DNA from 3 places in the Bacillus pfraonensis genome. Region 2 is predicted to be linked to each of the others. Evidence: predicted binding sites of a transcription regulator. Region 2 holds the regulator's gene; each other region holds the start of a gene.
What was found. Region 2 encodes Rex, which represses fermentation and respiration genes when NADH is low (regulators of the CRP and FNR family bind a similar motif). Its sites were predicted from a motif close to TTGTGAAATATTTCACAA; they were not measured.
Positions count from the first base shown of each region.

Region 1 (7,097 bases), on a different contig from region 2:
AGCGTCCAGCGTGGAAAAATAATGTAAACGTAGAAACGCTGAAAGATTATTCACAGGAAGAATTGCTGGAAGTATTCAAAAAACAGTGTACGAACATTCATACGACTGTAATTGAAACGTCAAAAGATGAACTAAGTATAGCGATGCAAAAGGTAATTCTTGAAAACGGTGGCGGACCTATTTTATTATCAGAAGATGAGCGTTTTACTTCGTACGGTTTGAATTCGTTATTTTCTAAAGAGCTTCCAAGTCAAAATGTTGAAGTAAACACTTGGGATCCAGAGAAAAAAGAAGAAAATATTCGCTTGGCTGAAAAAGCAAATATCGGTATTGCCTTTAGTGATTACACATTAGCAGAATCTGGTACAATTGTCGTGCAAAGTCATAAAGGACAAGGTCGTTCTTTACATTTCTTGCCTACAATTTATTGTGCAATCATTCCACGTGAAACAATCGTACCACGTATCACACAAGCGGTTCATGATATGAATACGCGTGTAGAGAATGGAGAAGGAGTAGCATCTTGTATTAATTTCATTACGGGACCAAGTAATTCAGCTGATATTGAAATGAATCTTGTTGTAGGTGTACACGGACCATTAAAAGCATATTATTTCGTAGTGTAAAATGGAGAAAAGCAGGCTAAGAAATGGCCTGCTTTTTTATTAGAATACAGATAATGCGAAATGGAAGTACCGCACTCTTTTTGTTATATTTTTGGGGGAAAGGAGAGGGTGGTGTGACATTTTATTTATATGCTTTTTTAATAGGAACGGTGCTTGGTTCTTTTTATACAGTTGTAGCAGTACGTATTCCAGTGGGACAATCTATTATTACTCCGCGTTCTTATTGTCATGGCTGTCATCATACGCTAAGTCCGAAAGAACTTATTCCAATTGTCTCGTTTTGTTTGCAAAGAGGTCGCTGCATTCATTGTAAAATGAAAATACCTTTTATTTACACATTGTTTGAAGTGATAACAGGGGGCATTTTTCTTTTTTTTACGTGTGTGATTGGAATGGAGGAAGAACTCATTTTTATATGGACGTTACTTTCTTTACTCATTATTATTACGATGACAGATTTGTTCTATATGTTAATTCCAGATGTCGTTTTAGTTTATTTTGCTTGTTTATTTTTAATAGAGCGTATTTTTATTTCGTTCGTTCCTTTGTGGGATAGCTTGATAGGTGGAGGAACGATATTTAGTGCATTATATCTCGTTCAAATCATATTTCCATATGGACTTGGAGGAGGCGATGTGAAATTTCTTTCACTGCTCGGATTTATAATAGGGGCGAAAGCAATTTTTATTGTGCTTTGCTTCGCTTCTAGCGTGAGCCTTTGTTTTTTCGGAATTGCTATTTTATTAAGACGGATGAATCGAAAACAAGCTTTACCATTCGGGCCGTTTATTGCACTGGGAACCGTCTGTTATTTGGTTATGGTATCTTTGGAGTAAAAGGAGAGATAGAGGATGAAAGTGTATATGGATGATCAAAGGCCTTGTCCATCCGGTTATGTTTTAGTAACAACGGTAGAAGAGGCTGTCAAAATTGTTAGAGACCATGATGTGAGTATTCTATCTCTCGACTATAATATGGGATGACGTCAGAAAAATGGTTTGAATTTTTTGGAAGTTTTTTGTACGGAAGGTCTTTACGTACAGGAAATTCATTTACATACAAATGATTCAATTGGTATGCAGTACATGTTAGAGCGGATAAAGTGAAACTTTAATCAGTAGGGAGCTTCATCCCCTACTGATTATTAGCCCTCACCAATCGGGCTTTTACGTGCAGTTGATCCTCCACCTAACTTCTTTGCTCTCATTGAATTTTGAGGTGGAGGTCTTACTGCACGTTAATGCGGGGTAAATAAGGGAAAGGAAGCGGGAGATATTTCCCGAAATATACAAGTGAAATGTACAGGAAGTTAAAAAGCTCCAAGGGATCCTTGGAACTTTTTAGTGTTTCACATGTGCTTGTAAAGGTATAATTTCTTCTTGTTGAATTGCTTCTAAGTTACCTTCTGCCAACTTAGGCTCTGGATTTTTTATAGTTAAATAATGATATACCATACCAACAAATACGGATCCACCAATAATGTTACCAAGTGTAACCGGAATTAAGTTATGGATAGCACCAGCGAAAGAAATTGTATCAGGATGCGGTGATACTAAAGATAATGCAAATAGTGATAAGTTTGCAATGCTATGTTCATAACCAGATAAGAAGAAAGTGAAGACAAGAAACATCATGATCAGTATTTTTGCAGTATCGCCTTTTACTTGAGAAGGAAGGAAACATGCCAGGCACACCAGCCAGTTACATAAAATCGCTTTGAAAAATAATTGCATTGTAGGTGTTCCCATTTTTACTTCAACGACTTTGCTCATTAAATGTTCATGATCAATTGCTTCGAAAATACCAGTTGCATAAAATAGGAATGCGAAAAATACTGCACCTGCTAAATTACCCGCATAACAAGCACCCCAATTACGAAGTGTATCGATAATTGTAGTTTCTTTTCGCAGAGTTGCAACTGTAAAATACATTGTATTTCCTGTAAATAATTCAGCTCCACCATATATAATTAAGATAAGTGCAATTCCAAAAAACATAGAAGCTGCTAAATATGTTCCGGGTGAATTTGCGATATGAAAAAAGTTACCTAGTTTAAAACATAATACAATAATAAAGCCGATATAGATGCCAGCTAGTGCAGCGCGAATGAAGTATTGCGTTGGATTTGCATCCAGCATTTTTTTCTTCTTCTGCGCAAGTTGTACAACGTAAGCTAATCCTTGTTCTAGCATAAGTAATACGCTCCTTTAGTGCATTGTCTGTAAATACTCCTTATATGAATAAAGTACACGTATTTACTCCTAGATTCAATAAGTTTGTTCAATATTTCACAAAAAGGACATACCTTGAAAATGAAAGCGTTAACAAAATGTAGTATAATATCATATGTTTGTAAAAGCAGAGGGGTAGTTTTATGTAGTAAAGTGAAACCTAATGGATTAGTTAATGTGGAGTAAATGAAAAAGCGCTGTTGTTACAGCGCTTTTTCATCCAAATTCTTTTGTGAAGTTTCGACAGTTGTATCTTTTGAGAAGAACCAACCGCCAGCTGCAATTCCGATTAATACAATCCAGAATCCTAATTTCCATGGAGTAGACTCTGGGAAACTGTGTGGAATAACACCTAAAGCAGGGTGAGCTAATGTGTAAACAGCTAATTTAACACCAACCCAACCAACGATTAAGAAAGCAGCAGTTTCTAATCCAGGTTTGCGTTTTAATAGTTGTACGAAAGCAGTTGCAGCAAATCGCATAATAATTAATCCGATCATTCCGCCTGCAAAAATAACTAGGAATTGTCCTGTATCAAGGCTACCAATTGTACCAAGGCCTGTTTTTGGTAAAGTCATTGCTAATGCAACTGCCGCTAAAATAGAATCAACAGCAAACGCAATGTCAGCAACTTCAACTTTAAATACTGTCCACCAAAAATTTTCTTTTTTCTTTTTTGATTCTTTCTCTTCATTTTCCTCATGTGAATTCTTCTTAACGTATGTTTTGAATAAGTGGTTACCAGCGATAAACATTAAGTAAATCGCACCGATTGCTTGCACTTGCCATACGTCGACTAAGAAAGAAATCATAAACAATGACCCAAAGCGGAAGACGAAAGCTCCTGCTAAACCGTAAAACAATGCTTTTTTTCGTTTTTCTTCTGGTAAATGTTTTACCATGATAGCAAGAACTAGCGCATTATCAGCTGCCAAAATTCCTTCTAATGCAACTAAAATTAATAATACCCAACCATACTCCAATAATAATGATACATCCATGTACATTCTCCTCTCATTTGTATAAATATTAAACAAGTGAAGAGGTTCCCCACTGTTTAGTTTCCCCATACTCCAGCCTATCAACGGTGGAATAAGCTAGAAAATACAAAAAAGACCTCTGCCGTTGATAGGCAAAGGTCTTGCTAGACATATGTAATGAAAATGCCAACAAAGCCGGAAGAACTAGGTTCTACGTAATGACGACTTTGTTTCCAAGAATAAATTCTTGGACGCTACTCCCCTTTGGAGATATGCTATTGTATTTTCATTATATAAGTAATGTAAATGTTTGTCAACCCGTTAAAATGTCTTCGTTCGGATATTTTATCTTTCTTTGTTTTTTACGTGCAAAAGCAAATGCTAATGTTAAAGGGCCCATTTTTCCAAAAAACATCATAAATATAATCGTTAGCTTTCCGATTATTGTAAGCTTAGGGGTAAGTCCCATACTCAGACCAACAGTCCCAAATGCTGAGAATACTTCAAAGGCACTCATTAAGAGTGGAACTTGTTCGGTGATACTTAAAATTAATATAGCGAAGAAAATAAATGAGATTGAAATGACTACAATGGCAAGTGATTTTACAATCAAACCATCTTTGATTGATTTTTTAAAGATGACAATATCATTTTGTTCTTGCAAAAATTTAAGTACTCCTAATAACATAATTAAAAAGGTTGTTAATTTAATGCCTCCGCCTGTTGAAGCACTACCAGCTCCAATGAACATAAGTAACATCATGAGTAAAAGTGATGGTTTTGTTAGTTGTGCCATGTCTACAGTATTAAATCCAGCGGTACGTGTGGAAACAGCTTGGAAATAGGCTGCTAGTCCTTCTTCAAACGGTGTAAATCCTTTCATGGAAAGTGGATTATGGAATTCAAATATAAAAATTAAAATTGTAGCAGCTATGTTTATAATAAGAGTAGACGAGAGCATAAGTTTAGAGTGTAACGTAAGGTTCTTAAAGTTTCGTTTTCTTTTTATATCCACTATGACTGTGAAACCAATTCCACCTAAAATGATGAGAGAAGAAATGACTATGTTGACGAGTATACTATGAGATTGTGACATTAAATTATCAGTCCAAATGGAAAATCCGGCGTTGTTAAATGCTGAAATAGCATGAAAAAAACTGTAATATAGTCCATTGGAAAAACCGTATTTTGGAATCCATTCAAAAGCAAGAAGAAGGGTAGCAAAACATTCAATAGTAAAAGAAAATAGAAATAATGATTTTGCAAGACGGATCACTCCGCCGATATTTGTTTGGTTTAACGCTTGTTGTAGTAAAATTCGATTTTGAAGACCGATTTTTCTTCCGAGCATAATCGCAATTAATATGGCAAAGCTCATAATCCCAAGACCGCCAACTTGTATGAGTGTTAAAATGACAAGTTGCCCAAATAAGGTGAATATTTTCCCGGTGTCAACAACGCCGAGTCCTGTAACTGTACATGCAGAAACAGTTGTAAAGAGGGCATCTAGCCAAGAAATAGAAGTTGTAGTGGAGATAGGTAGTTTTAATAGGCATGTTCCGATAATGGATAGTGCAATAAAAGATAATGTAAGTACATGAGGTGGGCTCATTCTGATATTAATCCTTTTCATAGCATACATCTTTCCTTTCGGTTTGCTCTTTGTAGTATGTGAAGAAGGATTACAATGTATGTTGTGCAAAAGAAAGGAGGCAGAATGTGTCTGCCTCTTGAATCCATTGTTTATAGGGTTATCCACGTAATTGCTGTTGTGCTAAGGAAACGAGACGTTTTGTTACTTCGCCACCGACAGATCCGTTAGAACGAGATGCTGTATTAGAACCTAAGCTTACACCGAATTCTTGAGCAATTTCATATTTAAATTGTTCCAATGCTTGCTCAGCGCCAGGAACAAGTAATTTATTTGTTTTTACCATTGATCACACATCCTAATTTATATTCCAGTTTATTTGTTTTTAATGAACAGTGAAGAGATGTATTCACTGTATAAACTGGTATCGTTAGTGTATGTGTTATATGTTTGACCATACACGGAAGTAATCGGTGAGATTAGAAGTTATTGGATATGAAAAAAGAGTAGCACATTTGCTACTCTTTTTTCAGTATTGTTGCCGTCCCTTCGACAACGAGGTCATTCAACTGATTATATACATTTGTTTGCAACGTAATAATTTTTTTATCATCACGTTTTTTGATCACTTCTGCAACTACGCGTAAAGTGTCACCAATTTTTACAGGTGCCCGAAATGATACATTTTGTGATAAATAAATTGTATTTTTCCCTGGTAATTTTGTTCCAAGAACGGTAGAAATAAATCCTGAAACAAGCATACCGTGTGCAATTCTTTCTTTAAACATTGTTGTTTTTGCAAAAGAGTCTAGAATATGAATTGGATTTACATCCCCAGTCAGTTTTGCAAAAGTGATAATGTCCTCATTCGTAATCGTTGTTGTTAAGGATGCTTGATCGCCAACTTGAATCTCATCATAATGAAGCTCTTGAACAGACTGTGCTTCTTGAAATGGATTCATTTTTTCCTCCTTCTTTTCCATATCGAAAAATGTAAGCCATCTTGATGTAATGGGAGGAAGAAAGAGTTTAGTTTGTTCTGCGGTAAGCTGCCACATTTTTCTTACTTGATGGAAGTAAATAGATTTTTTGAGTTTTCCTCGAACTTTTGTACGAGTTCCAACTGCGTAGATTTGAATTCTTCCAAAAAACTTTCTAGTTGTTTTTGAACCTCGTCCCGTTGAAGTTGTTGTTGTTCAATGAATTGTTTTGTTGTTTCTTCAAACTGGCCACTCGTTTGAGTAAGAATTGATAAAGATGTTTTTGTTGGAGACACAGTTAGTTGACGAATATGATTAGAAAGTTCATTCCATTTTTCTTGCCATTCGTTAATTTGTTCGTTTAAGGAATTTCCTGTAAATTGCTTCACGTATTCTGTATATTGACTATTCAATTGAGTAGTGAATTGTTGTAGTTCTTTTTCGAGTTCATCTACCCCTGCTGTTAATTTATGCAAAGCATCTTGTTGTTGTTTTAATGTTTCTAAAGTAAGTTGTTCTAATTGTTTCCCTGCTGAAGAGAAAAGGGAAAGAGAATGTGACCAATTTTTCCAAAATGCATCGACAAGTTCGTATGGTTTAGTTTCCATGGTTTGACCTCCAAATGTTTTTTTGCATATTGTGAACGCAGATTATTCTGCTGTACCACCAGGTGAAGATGAAGAGTTTTT
Region 1 covers NZ_JAHCDO010000011.1:76,863-83,959, forward strand. Annotated here, with positions in the region: gene KFD70_RS12365 (LutC/YkgG family protein) at 1-626, shown strand, start outside; gene KFD70_RS12370 (prepilin peptidase) at 680-1,462, shown strand; partial or broken gene KFD70_RS12375 (cyclic-phosphate processing receiver domain-containing protein) at 1,478-1,732, shown strand; gene KFD70_RS12380 (formate/nitrite transporter family protein) at 1,967-2,818, opposite strand; gene KFD70_RS12385 (TerC family protein) at 3,061-3,858, opposite strand; yybP-ykoY riboswitch at 3,938-4,112, opposite strand; gene KFD70_RS12390 (TrkH family potassium uptake protein) at 4,151-5,470, opposite strand; gene KFD70_RS12395 (alpha/beta-type small acid-soluble spore protein) at 5,589-5,774, opposite strand; gene KFD70_RS12400 (MaoC family dehydratase) at 5,947-6,390, opposite strand; gene phaP (polyhydroxyalkanoic acid inclusion protein PhaP) at 6,492-7,016, opposite strand; gene phaQ (poly-beta-hydroxybutyrate-responsive repressor) at 7,059-7,097, opposite strand, start outside.
Region 1: KFD70_RS12380 (formate/nitrite transporter family protein) is a predicted target of Rex. The motif match lies at 2,903-2,920, and genes of this name have one in related genera.

Region 2 (7,097 bases):
CTGCGTTGAAACCAACGCCTACTTTTTCGCCTTTTAAGCGTTCTACAACAACAGATCCTTCTAGACCAGCGTTGATTGCGATTTGGCGAACTGGCTCTTCTAATGCACGAAGTACAATGTTGATACCTGTTGCTTCGTCGCCTTCAGCTACAAGACCAGCTACTTTTGTATATACGTTCATAAGTGAAGTACCGCCACCTGCAACAATACCTTCTTCTACTGCTGCACGAGTTGAGTTAAGTGCATCTTCAATGCGAAGTTTGCGCTCTTTTAACTCAGTTTCAGTTGCTGCACCTACTTTAATTACCGCTACGCCACCTGCAAGTTTAGCAAGGCGCTCTTGTAATTTTTCACGATCGAATTCAGAAGTTGTTTCTTCTAATTGCGCGCGGATTTGACCGATGCGAGCTTCGATTTGTTGTGTATTTCCAATACCTTCAACTACAGTTGTGTTTTCTTTCGTTACAACAACTTTACCAGCGCGTCCTAAAGATTCAACTGTAGCAGATTTTAAGTCACGTCCTAATTCTTCAGTGATTACTTCGCCACCAGTTAAGATTGCGATATCTTCAAGCATTGCTTTACGACGGTCACCAAATCCAGGAGCCTTAACAGCTACTACATTGAATGTACCACGAAGTTTGTTTACTACTAACGTAGCTAACGCTTCGCCTTCTACATCTTCTGCAATGATAAGAAGTGGTTTACCTTGTTGTACCACTTGCTCTAACACTGGTAAGATTTCTTGAATGTTAGAAATCTTTTTGTCAGTGATTAAGATATATGGGTTATCAAGGACTGCTTCCATTTTGTCAGAATCAGTAATCATGTAAGGAGATGCATATCCACGATCGAATTGCATACCTTCTACTACATCTAATTCTGTTGTGAATCCTTTAGATTCTTCTAAAGTAATAACGCCGTCGTTACCAACGCGTTCCATTGCTTCAGCAATTAATTTACCTACTTCTTCGTCAGCAGCAGAGATAGCAGCTACTTGCGCGATAGAAGATTTACCTTCGATTGGTTTAGAAATCGTTTTTAATTCTTCTACTGCTGCAACAACAGCTTTTTCGATACCTTTACGAAGACCCATTGGGTTCGCACCAGCTGTTACGTTTTTTAAACCTTCACGAATCATGGCTTGTGCTAATACAGTTGCAGTTGTTGTTCCGTCACCAGCTACGTCATTTGTTTTGCTAGCAACTTCTGCTACTAATTTTGCACCCATGTTTTCGAATGCATCTTCTAATTCGATTTCTTTTGCAATTGTTACACCATCATTTGTAATAAGTGGTGAACCGAATTTTTTCTCAAGTACAACGTTACGACCTTTTGGTCCAAGCGTTACTTTTACTGCGTTTGCAAGAGTGTCGACACCGCGAAGCATCGAACGACGTGCTTCTTCACTAAATTTAATATCTTTTGCCATAATATTTGACCCCCTTGGATTTTTAAAATGTATATAATTAACCGATAACTGCTAAAATGTCACTTTCACGTAAAATCAAGTAGTCTGTACCTTCATATTTCACTTCAGTACCTGCATATTTTGAGAAGATGATAAGATCACCTGCTGCTACCTCTAAAGCAACACGCTCACCATTTTCAAGCACTCGACCAGTACCTACTGCAACAACTTTACCCTCTTGTGGTTTTTCTTTTGCAGTGTCTGGTAATACAATACCACTTGCTGTTTTTTCTTCTGCTTGAACAAGCTCAATTACAACGCGATCACCTAATGGCTTTAGCATGAACAATAACCTCCTCATTTTCCTATGTAAATTTTCTTTATTAGCACTCAAAGACTATGAGTGCTAACACACTTATAATAATAAATAATCTAAATTTCTTTTGCAAGTAAAAAAATCATAATTTTTTCGCAAATTACGATATAAACTTTTTCTATACAACAATAACAGCAATAATTCTCAAGAAAGCCTTTTTATATGAATCGGCTTTTCCACTTATCGTATGTTACAATATGAAGGATGCCATAAGTTATTTTCTCTATAGGTACTGCTTTTTCCTGTTATCTATTTCATTTTCAAATAAAGATTTACAAAAAAATAATAATACAAACAGTTATTACGTATCCCACGGCGGGATGTTCACATGTTTCCTCGCCTTATCTCATAAATTAGAGTTAGAAAGGATGGTTAACCCATTTGAAAAAACAATATTGGTGGATTATAGTTACATATATTCTGATGCAACTATCGGGAATTTTTGGCATATGGCTCCTTTTCAAAACAGGACTATATGATAATATGGCAGTTTCACGAGAGCAGAAAATGCAAATCATGGCTGGGCACTGGTCAATCATCAGCTTTTTTATTGCATTATGTATTATACTTTGGCTTCTTAGAACCGATATACGTGAAAGACATTTAGATACGAAGCGAGCTAGCATTCCTGCTACAATCGGCTGGATTTTTATCGGTTTCTTTTTAGCTATGTTTGCTCAAATACTTGCAGCTAATATTGAAATGCGATTATTAGGGATTAATCCTGGTTCTCAAAACACTCAAGATTTGATGGAAATAGCAAGAGCTACTCCATGGTTCCTTATTGTTATATCTATCATCGGTCCTATTTTAGAAGAGATTGTCTTTAGAAAGATTTTATTTGGAACACTCTATAAAAGATTTAATTTCTTTATCGCAGCCATTATTAGTTCGCTTGTTTTCGCGGCCATTCACTTTGATTTTACACACTTGTTAGTATACACTTCCATGGGGCTTGTTTTCGCTTTTCTATATGTGAAAACAAAACGAATCATCGTTCCTATTATGGCTCATGTCGCGATGAATACATTAGTCGCAATAACTCAAGTACTAGTAAGTAACGAACAAATACAAGAAATGATCAAACAAGCAGAAAAAATGCAAGGATTTATCGGAGGATTTTAAATATGAGGAACTCACCATTGTTCATGGCAGCACTGTATTTCCTTCTTGGATGTATCTTTACACGTTTCGCAATTACGAACGTTACAGATACAATTTGGAACTTTTGGACACTGCTGTTCGCTGCTATGGCAACAATTGATTTTAATTTGGCACTTCGACTTATCTTAGTCAAATTTACAAAGAAAAGGCAATAATAAAACGCAGAGGGATTTCCTCTGCGTTTTATTGTGGATAATTTTTCAAAAAATAAACGAGCGTTTGTAATTCTACAGCTAAATCAATATGATGAATTCTTATGTTTTCTGACACATTTAATCGTGCCGGTGTAAAATTTAAAATTCCATGTACATTTGTTTCGGCCAATCGATCTGCTACAGCTTGTGCAACGGTAGCAGGTACTGTTAATATTGCCACCTGTATATCATTTGTTAAACGTTCTTCTAATTCATCCAAATGATATACAGGAATTCCTCCGATTTCTTTTCCAACTTTCTCTTCATTGACATCAAACGCCATTTCAATCTTTGTATTATTATTTTTCGTGAAATTGTAATGTAAGAAAGCGGTCCCTAAATTACCCACTCCAATAAGTGCTACACGTGTTATATCATCTTGATCGAGCGTTTCTCGGAAGAATGATAGTAAATAATTCACATTATATCCATATCCCTTTTTCCCTAACGCTCCAAAATATGAAAAATCTCTCCGAATTGTTGCTGAGTCTACCTTTACCGCCTCACTCAATTCTGCCGATGAAACACGTTGCTTACCAGAAAGAGATAAATTTTGGATAAATCGATAGTATAGAGGCAATCGTTTGGCAGTGGCCTGTGGAATCTTTTGCTGATCCATGTAACCTCTCCTCTCTTCCTATCTTTGTTCACAGATTTAAAATAAATACATAAGTTTAGCACTTATGACTTTCCCTGTATAATAGAGAGAAGAATTCTCTCTTTATTTTAAACTATACACTATTTTTAGTATGATTGAGAAATATAAACATGGCAAAGTTAAGAAATTATTTGAGGTGAAAACATTGATTTTATTACAAGTGAATGGGCTTTCAAAATTATACGGTGCTGAAACAATTCTTGCAAACATTAAATTGGAAGTCCAAACAAAAGATCGAATTGCACTAGTTGGTCGAAATGGTGCTGGAAAATCTACATTATTAAAAATAATTGCCGGTGAATTATCTCACGATGGTGGAGAAATTATAAAGCCAAAAGATGTTTCTATTGGTTATTTAGCCCAAAATACAGGTTTGGAAACTTCTTTAACAATTTGGGATGAAATGCTTACCGTCTTTACACATCTGCAGCATATGGAGAAGAAACTTCGAAGGTTAGAGCAGGAAATGGGTAAGGAAGAGAACTTTTCAAATGCTGCTACGTACGAGAAATTACTCGCTGATTATGATCAATTACAGTTAGACTACAAAGATCAAGGTGGTTACCAATATGAAGCGGATATTCGCTCCATTTTAAGTGGACTTGGTTTTCCAGCGGAAACACACCAAACAACAATTTCCACATTAAGTGGCGGACAGAAAACAAGACTTGCTCTTGGGAAGCTACTATTAACAAAACCAGACTTACTCATCTTGGACGAACCAACAAACCATTTAGATATCGATACATTAACATGGCTTGAACAATATTTACAAGGCTATCCTGGAGCTATTTTAATCGTGTCCCACGATCGCTACTTTTTAGACAAGCTTGTTACACAAGTATATGAAATTTCTAATAAAGAGAGCAGACGATATGTTGGTAACTACAGTAAATATTTAGATTTAAAAGCTGCACTATATGAGCAAGAAATGAAACGTTATGAGAAACAACAAGAGGAAATCGCTAAACTAGAAGACTTTGTCCAAAAGAACATTGCTCGTGCGTCCACAACAAAACGTGCACAAAGTCGCCGGAAACAATTAGATCGGATGGAATTACTGACCAGACCATTAGGTGATTCTAAATCCGCATCCTTCCACTTTGATATCGAAAAACAAAGCGGAAACGACGTATTACAGGTAAAAGATGTTTCAATTGGATATGACAAAGAACCAATTATTGAGCATGTAAATATGCGATTAACCCGCGGTGATAGTGTCGCACTAGTCGGTCCAAACGGTATTGGGAAATCTACATTATTAAAGTCGATTGTAAATAAATTGAAGACGTTAAGCGGTGAAGTTTCTTTCGGTTCAAATGTATCTATTGGGTATTATGATCAAGAACAAGCAAACTTAACATCATCCAAGCGTGTTTTAAATGAATTATGGGACGATTATCCGCTAGAGCCGGAAAAAGAAATTCGCACGATACTCGGTAACTTTTTATTCACAGGGGATGATGTATTAAAGCCAGTATCTTCCCTAAGTGGTGGTCAAAAAGCTCGATTAGCTCTAGCAAAATTGATGATGCAAAAATCTAATTTATTAATTCTCGATGAGCCTACAAACCATCTTGATTTAAATAGTAAAGAGATTTTAGAAAACGCCTTAATTGATTATCCTGGAACTCTTTTATTCGTTTCCCATGATCGCTATTTCATTAACCGTGTCACAACTACAGTGGTTGAGTTATCAACAGAGGGAGCACAAGAATATTTAGGTGACTATGACTACTATATTGAAAAGAAAAATGAAATGATTGAACGGGCAGAATTTGAACAGCAAGAAAATGATGTACCTATTCAAAAAAGCGTTGCTCAAGAAAAATTAAGCTATCTTGAAGAAAAAGAACGTAAAAAGCAGGAACGTCAGCGTATCCGAAAAATTGAAGAAATTGAACAAAACATCGCAAAGTTAGAAGAAGAAATTGCACAATTAGAAGAGGAGCTTTGTTTACCTGAAGTATATGCTGACTACGAACGGGCTAGCGAGATTACAACAGCAAAGCAAACCAAACAAGAAGAATTAGAGAAGTTTATGGCGGAATGGGAAGAGTTACACGTATAACCCTTATATATTCATATGATAAAAACAAGGTAGTTGAAAGCCCCTCAACTACCTTGTTTATTTTTCAATACAAAAGACTATGGTCAAAGGTCTGACCTTAACACAATTATCCACAACCTTATGCACATATCCACCTTTATTATATAAACACAAAAATAACTTTTCCACATTATCCACAAATCATATAAAAGTTATAAACATTCAATACTCACAATAAAACCCATATTATCAACAGATAATATGGGTTTTATCCACAGGTTGTGGTTAATTATGTGTATAACTATGCCTCAATATCTAATCCTGGATTTGCATTTAAAGCTAATGTTGCACGTTTTCCTTGCTCATATGCAATTGTGCCCGCTGCTGCAATCATCGCTGCATTATCTGTGCACAAGGATAACGGTGGAATAATAAGCTCAATTTCTTCTTTTTTTGCAAACTCTTCCTCTAAACGTGCACGAAGTCCTTTATTCGCTGCAACACCACCAGCAAGCAACACTTGTTTTACATCATACGCTTCTGCTGCACGCGCTGCTTTCGTCACGAGTACATCTATTACACTCGCTTGGAAGCTAGCTGCTAAATCTTCTGGCGCAATTTCTTCACCACGTTGTTTTGCGTTATGCACAGTGTTGATAACTGCTGATTTCAATCCACTAAAGCTAAAATCATACGAATCCGGCTCTAGCCATGCACGAGGTAAATCAATTGTCGGCTTTCCTTCATGAGCAAGACGATCAATATGAGGTCCCCCTGGATAAGGCATCGATAATGTACGTGCAACCTTATCATATGCTTCTCCTGCTGCATCATCTCTCGTTTCACCAATCACTTCAAATGAACCATGTTCCTTCATATACACAAGCTCTGTATGTCCTCCAGATACAACAAGTGATAATAATGGGAATTGTAGTTCTTTCACTAAACGATTCGCGTAAATATGTCCAGCAATATGATGAACACCAACAAGAGGAATATTATGTGCAAATGCAATTGCTTTAGCTGCATTTACACCAATTAAAAGAGCCCCCACTAAACCCGGTCCTTCTGTTACCGCAATCGCATCAATATCTTCAAATGTAATGTTCGCTTCTTTTAATGCCTCTTCTAATACAACTGTAATTTGTTCTACATGATGACGCGATGCAATTTCTGGTACAACTCCGCCAAAACGCTTATGGCTTTCGATTTGTGAAGCGACAACGTTTGCCACTATTTCTGTT
Region 2 covers NZ_JAHCDO010000048.1:2,308-9,404, reverse strand. Annotated here, with positions in the region: gene groL (chaperonin GroEL) at 1-1,432, opposite strand, end outside; gene groES (co-chaperone GroES) at 1,470-1,754, opposite strand; gene KFD70_RS26690 (CPBP family intramembrane glutamic endopeptidase) at 2,169-2,912, shown strand; gene KFD70_RS26685 (YdiK family protein) at 2,915-3,106, shown strand; gene KFD70_RS26680 (redox-sensing transcriptional repressor Rex) at 3,135-3,764, opposite strand; gene KFD70_RS26675 (ABC-F family ATP-binding cassette domain-containing protein) at 3,949-5,874, shown strand; gene tsaD (tRNA (adenosine(37)-N6)-threonylcarbamoyltransferase complex transferase subunit TsaD) at 6,155-7,097, opposite strand, start outside.

Region 3 (7,097 bases), on a different contig from region 2:
TTGCATTTGTTTGCACTGTATATAAAACAGTCTCAAAGAACTCACCTTTTAATACTGCTTCTTGTTTTTCCGACGGCGTAACGCTCATTGTGATTTCTTGTACTTCTTCACTACTATTTGCTTTTGCAACAATGTCTTTCGTTAATTTCTCTACATTTTTATTACGAAAATCTAAATCATCGATACTCACTTGTCCAAGCGCATTCCATACAGCAAGTTGCGTCGCATAGTGCGCCTCTCTCCAATCAGATACACCTAATTCTTGTGGACTTTTTTGTGGGTAACCATTTAACAATACACGGTACACACCTATGTCCACCTTACCTATTTCAGGTAAATCTTGACCGCTTGGTGATTTCAAAAACACATCTAAGCAGTACGCTATTTTTCCATCTGCTGTTTTAATAAGTTCCGTTCGGATTGGTTTCTTTAATGATTTACTATAACTCCAATCCATTTGATACTTTGTATGATCCATGACTTCTGCGGATGCTTTTTGGAGTGGGAATAATAAGTTCGCAAATACAAATAAAACACTCAAAAAAGCAACCAATAACTTATACGATTGTTTAATATTCATGTTTACAACCCCTTATGAAATAACAAATTTACTACTGTATAGTATCTAGTTAAAAGAATTTTTTATACATTACTTCCTCTTTCTTAGAACACTAAAAAAACACGCGCAGGAATCAGCTTGCGCGTGTTTCTACCATCATTTAGTTTTCTTGTAACAATAATTTTGAACGCACTAATGCTCCTCGCACTTTTATTCCAATCCATGCAGCTAACGCAGCTTTTATTACACCTACAATTAGGAAAGGAACAAAACCGCCCAGGAAAGCTGCTTGCCATCCTAATGAAGCCACATACTTTAAAAACACAGTTCCAATCGTTAATGTCACAAGCATCCCTAAAATATTTGCCATTAATGAATTCCAAAATGTTAGTTTTGTTTTTTCAGTTAATAAACCAATTAAAAAAGCCGTTGGGATAAAGGCTAACAGAAAGCCACCTGTGGGACCGAATAAAACAGATAGACCGCCACTAAATCCAGCATAAACAGGAATTCCAGTTGCACCAATTAAAACATATAATAATACAGATAAAGTGCCATAACGTGAACCTAAAATTGTAGCAGTAAGACCAATCGCTAGCGTTTGACCTGTTATCGGAACGAGCGGCAAAGGAATTGTAACTTGGGCCAAAATACCAATAATAGCAGCAAATAGTGCAGTAACAATTAACATGCGAAAATGGTTTGTACGATGATTATTCATATGTGCCTCCCTAGGAAAAGTTTATATTATAAATTTAAGATATCTTATTCAATATAAGGAGTAAACACTTTTGTTTGAATATTTAGTTTTCTAATAACACAAAAAAGGGCGCAAATCTTCTTTTTTGCACCCTTTTTTTCTATTCTCTATTAAAAATCAAAGTTATCTGGATCTGGACCAACGCGATGATTTTGGTTTAATGCATCGATTTGTTCCATATCTTCTTTTGTTAATTCAAAATTGAAGATATCCGCATTTTGGATAATACGATGCTCTTTCGTTGATTTTGGAATTGTTACAACTTCATTTTGCAGGTCCCAGCGCAAAATAATTTGCGCAGTTGTTTTTCCGTATTTATCTGCAATTTCTTGTAATGTAGAATTATCTAGTAACTGCCCTTGCATAAGAGGTGACCATGCCTCCATTTGAATACCTTGTTCACGACAGAAGCCCTGTAATTCTTTTTGGGTTAAACGAGGATGGTACTCGACTTGGTTAATCATTGGTTTCACTTCTGCACCTTCCATTACATCTTTCAAATGATGAATTTGGAAATTACTCACGCCAATCGCACGTACGCGTCCTTCTTTATATAGCTTTTCTAATGCTCTCCATGTATCTTTATATTTTCCCTCTACAGGCCAATGAACAAGATATAAATCTAAATAATCAAGCTCCAGCTTTTTCAGACTTTCGTCGTATGCAGCTAATGCTCCTTCATAGCCTTGATCTGAGTTCCAAACTTTTGAAGTAATGAATAAATCTTCTCTAGAAATTCCCGCTTCTTTTATCCCCGCACGAATACCTTCTCCTACAGCTTTTTCATTTCCATAAATTGCAGCTGTATCAATACTACGGTATCCTTCTTTAATTGCTGTTTTTACAGCCTCTACAAGTTCTGGTCCATCCTCTACTTTAAATACCCCTAAACCAAACCAAGGCATCTCTACGCCGTTATGCAATGTTGTTGTACTTTGTAAATTTTTCATTATACTCTTCTCTCCTTTACATTTTTCATTTGATCTCTCTTTTCTAAACTCATACTCCATGCCGTTAAAACAACTGCACCGACTACCATAATCGCACCTACCCACGCTGTATGAATTAACCCTAATGAATTCGTTACAATACCGCCTAAGTAAGCCCCAAGAGCGATTCCTGCATTAAAGGCCGCAATATTCATAGCAGATGCAATATCGACAGCGCTTGGTACGAAGCGCTCAGCTAATATCACGACATATACTTGTAATCCCGGAACATTCATAAACGCGAATAATCCCATTAAAATAATTGTAATTAACCCTGCTACCTTAAATGGCGCTGTAAATGCAAGCACAAATAACACAATTGCCTGAATGAAAAACATAAAAAACAATGCACGAATTGGGTTGCGATTAGATAGCTTACCGCCAATCATATTTCCAATTGCGATTGCAATCCCATACACTAACAAAATAACCGTAACTGTACTTGCTTTAAAGCCTGTTACTTCTTGTAATAATGGGGACAAATACGTAAACGTTACAAATGTTCCACCGTATCCTAATGCAGTAATAACGAAAACAAGTAATAGCCTTCCATTTGTTACAAGCTTTAATTGATCGCGAAAAGATACCGATGCACCTTTTCGTAAATTCGATGGAATGAGCATACCGTTAGCTACTAAAGCAACAACTCCAATTGCCACAATAACCATAAACGAAGCTCTCCAGCCAAATTGTTGACCAATAAATGTTCCAATCGGGACACCTGTAATGGTTGCAACTGTTAAACCCGTGAACATAAAAGCAATCGCACTAGCTCGTTTATGTTCTGGTACAAGAGCTGCCGCAATCGTTGAACCAATCGACATAAATACACCATGAGCAAATGCAGATATAACCCTCGCAACAAGAAGTACACCAAAACTTGTTGACATCCCTGCAATACTATTACCAATAATGAAGACAATCATAATCCACATTAATAACGTTTTCCGTGACATACTAGCTGTTAACGACGTTAAAACAGGTGCGCCAAATGCCGTTCCTAACGCATATAGAGAAACGGTTAAACCAGCCGTTGTAACAGAAACATGTAAATCTTTCGAAATAGATGGTAATAAACCGACGCTAATAAATTCGGTTGTACCAATGCCAAACGCACTAATTGCTAATGCTAATAAGGCAAACATACTTCTTCTATTCGTTTGAACACCAGAAGAAGGTACTGTATATGAATTCAATTGAACTCCTCCTTAATACGAGAAATCCAATCATAATAGTATGATAAAAAGGCCTTTTTATCTTCTAATAAAACAGTTTTACTGCTCATAACTGCTATTATGAATGGTTTCATTCTTTTTTGAAAGAACGCACTTGAAAGTACGGTAGGTACCTAAAAGTAACATAGGCACCTTTTAGTAACGTACTACTCATTTGCCTCTTACGTATGCTATTATGAAACATGTTCAACGTAAAAAACAGTACGTACTTTTAAGTACTATAGGTACTAAAAAGTAACATATGACTAGAAAAGACTCGTTAAAGGGGTTGTAATATATGAAGAAATACAATATTCCTGTAGAAGCAACCTTAGAAGTAATCGGCGGAAAATGGAAGGTCGTTATCCTTTGTCATCTAACAAAAGGGACAAAACGAACAAGTGAATTAAAACGTTTAATGCCTGGCATTACACAAAAGATGCTGACACAGCAATTGCGTGAATTAGAAGAAGATGGAGTTATTCAAAGAAAAGTATATAATCAAGTACCGCCAAAAGTTGAGTACTCACTTACCGACTATGGTTGGTCCTTAGAAGCCATTCTCGATTCCCTTTGCACATGGGGAGAGTGCCATCTTGAAAAGAACGGTAACACATCGATGCTAATTACAGGGGATGAACAATAAGAAAAAGGAAAAAATGAACATAAATTTGTCCATTTTTCCCTTTCTCTCTTTATATATATGTACATTTCTTATCTAAACAAAATAATTTATGCGCTTTCATGCCTTGTCAGTACTAGGTTATACGCTCAATATCAAATAATTAGGAATCATTTTTATGTTAACATAGGTGTATATAGTATATAATATAGGATATATATTATATACACTTTCCGATAAGGGAACTTTCCATTATGCGGACAAGCCATGTATCGGACAGTTCATAAATAATAGGTAAGACATTATGGTTTTGGATTTATGTTTTCAGCTTACTTGCTGTCATAAATTTAAAGGCATTTTATTGTGTTTTGTGAAACTTTGTATAAAGTTTCGCAAACGTTTACTATCTTACTTATCAAAAATAAGAGTATTGCTATCGTAAAGGAGAATTGGAGATGCCAGAAACTATGACTCAAACAAAGCCAGAACAAGAAACTGTACAAATTTCTGCTAGCCAAGGACAACTTGATGTACTTGATCAGTTGTTAAAACCTGAGGTACAAGAATCATTAACAACACTAGTGGAACAGCTTCCAAAATTAACTGAGCTTGTTAACATTTTAACTAAGTCTTATGACTTCGCTCAAACTGTTGCTACTGATGAAGTATTAAAAAGCGACACTGTTGGTGCAATCCAAGAGCTTGTAGAACCTGTAAAAGATACAGTAAAAAGCATGGCTGCAACTGCAATCGAAGCGAAAGATCGTGCTGACGAAAGCAACGAAGTTATCGGCCTATTCGGTCTATTAAAATTACTAAAAGACCCACAAGCACAAAAAATGTTCCGCTTCATCAATGCTTATCTTCAAATTAGTGCAGAACGTAACAATAAATAATTTAACTTATAACAACAATTAGTAAAGACGGGGGATATCATACTATGTCAAAACAAATTGTCATCTTAGGCGCTGGTTATGGCGGCCTTCTTGCCGCTTTAAACGTACGTAAATATTACAGCAAATCAGAAGCACAAGTTACAGTGATTAACCAATACCCAACACACCAAATCATCACTGAACTACACCGCCTTGCAGCTGGTAACGTGTCTGAACAAGCAATTGCAATGCCACTTACAAAGCTTTTCAAAGGCAAAGACATCGATCTTAAAATCGCAACAGTTGAGTCATTCTCAGTTGATAGCAAAGAAATCAAACTAGCTGGCGGCACTACTTTATCTTACGATGCACTTGTAGTTGCTTTAGGAAGTAAAACTGCTTACTTCGGTATTCCAGGACTAGAAGAAAACAGCATGGTATTAAAATCTGCTGCTGATGCAAACAAAATCTACAAACACGTTGAAGACCGTATTCGTGAATACGCTAAAACGAAAAACGAAGCTGATGCTACAATCGTAATCGGTGGTGGCGGATTAACTGGCGTTGAGCTAGTTGGTGAGCTTGCTGACATTATGCCTAAACTTGCAAAAAGCCACGGCGTAAATCCAAAAGAAGTTAAACTTCTTCTTGTTGAAGCAGGTCCAAAAATCCTTCCAGTACTACCAGACCACTTAATCGAACGTGCAACTACTAGCTTAGAAGCACGCGGCGTTACATTCTTAACAGGTCTTCCTGTAACAAACGTTGCTGGCAATGAAATCGACTTAAAAGACGGTCAAAAACTTGTTGCTAACACATTCGTTTGGACAGGCGGCGTACAAGGTAACCCATTAATCGGCGAATCAGGTCTTGAAGTAAACCGTGGTCGTGCAACAGTTGATGCATACCTACAATCTACTTCTCACAAAGACGTATTCGTTGCTGGAGACAGCGCTGTTGTCTTCGCTCCAGACGGACGTCCATACCCACCAACTGCACAAATCGCTTGGCAAATGGGTGAGTTAATTGGATACAACTTATACGCAGCACTAGAAGGCAAAGCATTCGAAGAGTTCGCACCTGTAAACTCTGGAACACTTGCAAGTCTAGGACGTAAAGATGCTGTTGCTACAATCGGAGCAAGCAATACTCCACTTAAAGGTTTACCAGCATCATTAATGAAAGAAGCAAGTAACGTTCGTTACTTATCACATATTAAAGGATTATTCAGCTTAGCTTACTAATCCAAATACTAGCCCGAATCATGATTCGGGCTTTTTTTAAATCCAAAAATCCCTTTCTTTTTGGGCGAAAGAGAGCATCCAGCCATGCATAGGAGCGGTCAGGGCCTTTTTCTGCACCATGCCATGTTTAAAACAAAAAGATACAATGAGTGCAAGGCTCCTTTTTTCTTCGTGGCAATGATTTACCTTTCAAAAAAACAAAGAAATTTATATAGATTACCATGAGTAACTTTTTATAAATATAAATTAAAGAACCAACATAAAAACTTTCCTGTTTGATGGAAGAGAGCATCCGCCCACTTCTTCTATTCTTCGTAACAACGATTTATATATTATTTTTATTCGCCACGAAAGCTAGATAAACCTCCGCAATAATCTTAATATACTGACTTTTTTGTGACGAAATTATGGATATTATAAAAGTAGAAGCAAGAACCCCTCTCACTTCTACTCTATAACAAACTTTAGGCTCCTAATTTCACCAAACTGTAATTCTTTTTACCTTTACGGATAATAATAAATCTTCCGTCGAATGAATTTTCCGCTGTAACATCTGTATTCACATCCGTTACTTTCTCTCCATTCATCAAGATTGCTCCATTATTAATATCTTCACGAGCTTGACGTCTAGAAGGTTCAATTCCTAAATCAACTAACCACTCGACGATATTTTTCGTTTCTTTTGAAGCATGGAAAGTTGGCATATCTTTAAAGCCTTGTTCAATTTCATCCGCAGTTAACGATTTAATATCCCCACTAAATAATGCTGCTGTAATTTTTACTGCTTGCAGTAAAGCTTCTTCACCATGAACAAATCGCGTCATTTCCTCCGCT
Region 3 covers NZ_JAHCDO010000003.1:134,096-141,192, forward strand. Annotated here, with positions in the region: gene KFD70_RS03535 (thioester domain-containing protein) at 1-580, opposite strand, end outside; gene KFD70_RS03540 (biotin transporter BioY) at 720-1,280, opposite strand; gene KFD70_RS03545 (aldo/keto reductase) at 1,430-2,269, opposite strand; gene KFD70_RS03550 (MFS transporter) at 2,269-3,453, opposite strand; gene KFD70_RS03555 (winged helix-turn-helix transcriptional regulator) at 3,821-4,168, shown strand; gene KFD70_RS03560 (DUF1641 domain-containing protein) at 4,600-5,040, shown strand; gene KFD70_RS03565 (NAD(P)/FAD-dependent oxidoreductase) at 5,085-6,263, shown strand; gene tyrS (tyrosine--tRNA ligase) at 6,728-7,097, opposite strand, start outside.
Region 3: KFD70_RS03560 (DUF1641 domain-containing protein) is a predicted target of Rex. The motif match lies at 4,523-4,540, and genes of this name have one in related genera.